2 regions of the Sphingomonas sp. SAFR-052 genome follow, and region 1 is predicted to be linked to the other one. Evidence: predicted binding sites of a transcription regulator. Region 1 holds the regulator's gene; the other holds the start of a gene.
What was found. The regulator LexA, encoded in region 1, represses DNA repair genes until DNA is damaged. The targets are predictions, from matches to a motif close to GTTCCNCNCTTGTTCT.

Region 1 (2,199 bases):
CAGGCGCAATGGGCAGCGATGCAGGGACAGGTCGATGCCCAGCGCTTTGCCGAGGTCAGCCAGTTCCTGGCGATCCAGCGGCAGGAGGCGCAGTGGTGGCGTGATGCGTGCATCGCATACTTTGCCGAGGTGTCGGGCCGTCCGATTCCGGGCGGGGTGACACCGCCGCCGCATCCGGCGAGCTATTACAAGGCGATACGGACGCCGTGGGCGCCGGGGAACGGGAAGTAATGGCAATGCCCCGCCCGGTTGGAAAAGCCGGGCGGGGCGCCGAAGTTCACTGAATTCACGCTCGCACGCAGGCTATGCGGAGTTGCGATTGGTTTTTAGAGCATAAGGACAGCAGTTAGAGCCGTGCCTGCTGAGTGGCGCTGGGCGATGTCGAAGACTTGTATCGAGGCATCCGCCACAGACGGTCCTTCGATACGCCATTTCGACAAGCTCAATGGCTACTCAGGACGAACGGATCGGGCGGATGGCGTCATAGCCTATGATGCCGTTTGCGGATTGCGTTCACCCTTACCATTTCGCCGATCTGCCGCTCCGTCCGTCTTCCGCCGGGAGATAGACTCGGATCAGTAGCGGCGGAGAAGGCCGGCGAGCTTGCCCTGTACGCGGACCTGTTCGGGGCGATAGCGTTGCGGGTTGTAGCTGCGGTTGGCAGGGTCGAGGCGGATCATCGCCCCTTCGCGACGGAAATATTTTAGCGTCGCCTCGCTATCCTCGATCAGTGCCACGACGATCTCACCGTCGCGGGCGGTCTCGGTCCGGCGGACCAGCGCATAGTCGCCATCGAGAATGCCTGCCTCGACCATCGAATCCCCGGCGACTTCGAGCGCATAGTGATCGCCGGCACCGAGCAATGCCGCGGGGACGGGGAGCGTCGCCTGTCCCTCGATCGCCTCGATCGGAACACCGGCGGCGATGCGGCCGTGCAGCGGCAGTTCGATGACGTCGTTCGCCGGCTGGGGCATAGGGCGCGGGGCCGCGGCAGGTTTCGCCGGTGCCTTCTTCGCAACCGGCCGCTCGGGCATCCGCAACACTTCTAGCGCGCGGGCGCGGTTGGGCAGGCGGCGGATGAATTCGCGTTCCTCCAGCGCCGAGATCAGGCGGTGGACGCCCGACTTGGACTTGAGATCGAGCGCTTCCTTCATCTCCTCGAACGAAGGCGATACGCCGGTCGCGCGCAACCGGTCGTCGATGAAGCAGATCAGCTCGTGCTGCTTACGGGTCAGCATGGGGTCCTCCGTCGGAACAGACGTGGAACCAATAGGAAACGATTTGCTTGCCGTCAAGCGAGTTGCAGGATTTCCGCCGAGTCGCCCGTATCGGCCGCCGGGGCGTGCGGCGGACGGACGATCAGGCAGTCAGAACGCGCCAGCGTCCGCAACATCGAGCTGTCCTGGATGGCGGCGGTCGATGCCTGTCCGTCGACCAGAGTCGCGCGCAGATAGTCCTGTCGTGGTCCGTTGGCCGGTAGCGGATGGGCGAGTGTCGCGCGAACGGTGCGGGGCAGCGGATCGGTCGCGCCGGCAAGGCGTGCGACCAACGGGCGGACGAACAGCAAGGCGGTAATGTAGGACGAGACGGGATTGCCAGGCAGGCCGAGCACGGCGGCGTCGCGCAGCGTTCCCGCGAGCATCGGCTTGCCCGGGCGGAGCGCGATCCGCCAGAAATCGAGCGTTCCACCCGCCGCCGCCAGCGCAGGGCGGACCAGATCGTGATCGCCGACCGAGGCGCCGCCGGTGGTGACCAGCAGGTCGCAATCGACCCCGGTAAAGGCATCGATCAGCGCGTCCATCCGGTCGGGCAGGATGCCGAGATCGATGCGATCGACCGGCAGGTCGCCAAGCAGCCCGGCGAGCATCAACCCGTTGGTTTCAGGCAGTTGGTCGTCGCGGATCGCTTGCCCGGCCGGGACCAGTTCGTCGCCGGTCGCGGCGATGGCGACGCGGACACGGCGGCCGACCTCTAGCGTGCCGTGGCCGGCAATCGCCGCCAGCGCGGCGCGGGCCGGGGTGATGCGCTCACCGGCGGCAATCAGCAGTTCGCCCTCGCGGAAATCGAGACCGGCGCGGCGGACATTGCCGCCGCGGACCGGGCCTTCGCCGGACAATTGCAGACGGTCGCCATCGCGGGTCGCTTCCTCCTGCACCAGCACGCAATCGGTGCCGGTCGGCATCGCCGCGCCGGTGAAGA
Region 2 (2,199 bases), on a different contig from region 1:
GGCCGATCGACAGATAGCTCGCCATCAACTGCGCCGACGCGCTTTCGGACGGAAAGAACAGCGATCCGAAGACCAGCGTCGCGGCGGTCGCATAGATATAGAAGTCGTAGAATTCGACCGAAGTGCCGATCAGGCTGGCGATCAGGATGCGACGATGGGCGCGCATGGGATGCGGGTGAGTCATGCCCCCGCCTACCGATTTGCGGCGGACGCGCAAGAAGATTTCTTGTACGTCGGCCAGCACGCAACTATCGGTATCGCCGCCCCGCATTGGGGCGGCGACCCGCTTGCTTACCGGGTGCTGGCGACCGTTACCGGCTGCAACTGCGCCACGCGGACTTCGCCATCGCGGTGCATTTCGGCGCGGCAGCGATTCTCGTCGGCGATCCGGCGCAGGCCGAATGCGCTCGAACGGCAGGCCTTCAGCGACGCGCGATCGATGCGCGCGTCGAGGATGCGGCGGTCCTCGGCCCTGGTCAGGTCCAGTCCGGCATAGGATACGCGGACCGAAACGGGCTCGCGCACTTCGGCATAAGCAACGGACGACAGGCATGCGAAGGCGGTCGCCGCAAGGGCGACGATACGGATGATCATGACGATAGCTCCTGCGAATTCGTTGCCCGTCGCAGCAGCGGTCGCCCGCGCATCGGGCGCCGCCGTCCACCGGCAACGCGCTGATAGAGCGGGTTTATTGCAACGCGGCGAACCATCGATGGCAGGACGATGACGGTTCCGAAACAATTTCCTTGCTTGTCGCTTTACGCTTCGTTCCCTACCTGTTCGACGATGTCGAGCGTCCCAACCTTGTCCCCCACCCCTGCCGATCCGCCCTATCTGCGCGGGTTGAACGAACCGCAGCGCGATGCGGTGCTGACTACCGACGGCCCCGTCTTGGTGCTGGCCGGCGCGGGCACCGGCAAGACCGCGGCGCTGACCGCGCGGCTCGCGCATCTCCTCTACACGCGCAAGGCCTATCCTTCCGAAATCCTGTCGGTGACCTTCACCAACAAGGCCGCGCGCGAAATGCGTGAGCGCGTCGGGCGGCTGGTCGGCGATCTGGTGGAGGGGATGCCGTGGCTGGGCACCTTCCACGCGATCGGGGCCAAGATGCTGCGGCGGCACGCCGAGCTGGTCGGGCTGCAATCCAATTTCACCATCCTCGATACCGACGACCAGTTGCGGCTGCTCAAGCAGCTGATCCTCGCCGCCAATCTCGACGAGAAACGCTGGCCCGCACGCAGCCTCGCCGGGCTGATCGACGGGTGGAAGAACAAGGGGATGACCCCCGCGGACGTCGATGCCGGGGAGAGCGAGCGTTTCGCCAACGGCCGTGGCGGCGAATTGTACCAGCAATATCAGGACCGATTAAAGGCGGTGAACGCCTGCGACTTCGGCGACCTGTTGCTCCACGTGCTGACGATCCTGCGCAGCAACCGCGAGGTGCTGGCCCAGTATCAGCAGCGCTTCCGCTACATCATGGTCGACGAATATCAGGACACCAACAGCGTCCAGTATCTGTGGCTGCGGTTGCTGGCGCAGGAGCGTCGCAACCTGTGCTGCGTCGGCGACGACGACCAATCGATCTATTCGTGGCGCGGCGCGCAGGTCGAGAACATCCTGCGCTTCGAACGTGATTTTCCAGGCGCGAAGATCGTCCGGCTCGAACAGAATTACCGATCGACCCCGCATATCCTGGGCGCCGCATCGGGCGTGATCGCGCACAACGGCGGTCGGCTGGGCAAGACGCTGTGGACCGAATGCGATGTCGGCGAAAAGGTCCGCGTCATCGGCGTCTGGGACGGCCCGGAGGAAGCGCGCCGCGTCGGTGAGATGATCGAACGCACGCAGCGTGACGGCAAGAGCCTTGATGATTGTGCGATCCTGGTCCGGGCACAGCATCAGACGCGCGAGTTCGAAGAACGCTTCATCGGTATCGGCATGCCCTACCGGATCGTCGGCGGGTTCCGCTTCTACGAACGCGCCGAAATCCGCGATGCGCTCGCATATCTGCGCGTCGTCAACCAGCCGGCCGACGATCTCGCCTTCGAACGGATCGTCAACGTGCCCAAACGGGGTCTGGGCGACAAGGCGGTGCAGACCATCCACCGCTATGCCCGTGCGACCGGTTCGTCGCTGATGACCGCCGCCGCACGCATCCTCGACACCGACGAATTGACCGGGGCGGCGCGCAAGTCGCTG

Region 2: a site for LexA is predicted at 768-783, ahead of ACTHQV_RS08320 (ATP-dependent helicase). Genes of this name have one in related genera too.

Annotation. Positions count from the first base shown of each region.
Region 1 is NZ_JBQCMO010000005.1:147,010-149,208, reverse strand. Features, by position in the region: gene ACTHQV_RS10515 (alpha-glucuronidase family glycosyl hydrolase) at 1-231, shown strand, start outside; gene lexA (transcriptional repressor LexA) at 576-1,238, opposite strand; gene ACTHQV_RS10505 (molybdopterin molybdotransferase MoeA) at 1,292-2,199, opposite strand, start outside.
Region 2 is NZ_JBQCMO010000004.1:112,958-115,156, forward strand. Features, by position in the region: gene ACTHQV_RS08310 (MFS transporter) at 1-166, opposite strand, end outside; gene ACTHQV_RS08315 (UrcA family protein) at 292-594, opposite strand; gene ACTHQV_RS08320 (ATP-dependent helicase) at 787-2,199, shown strand, end outside.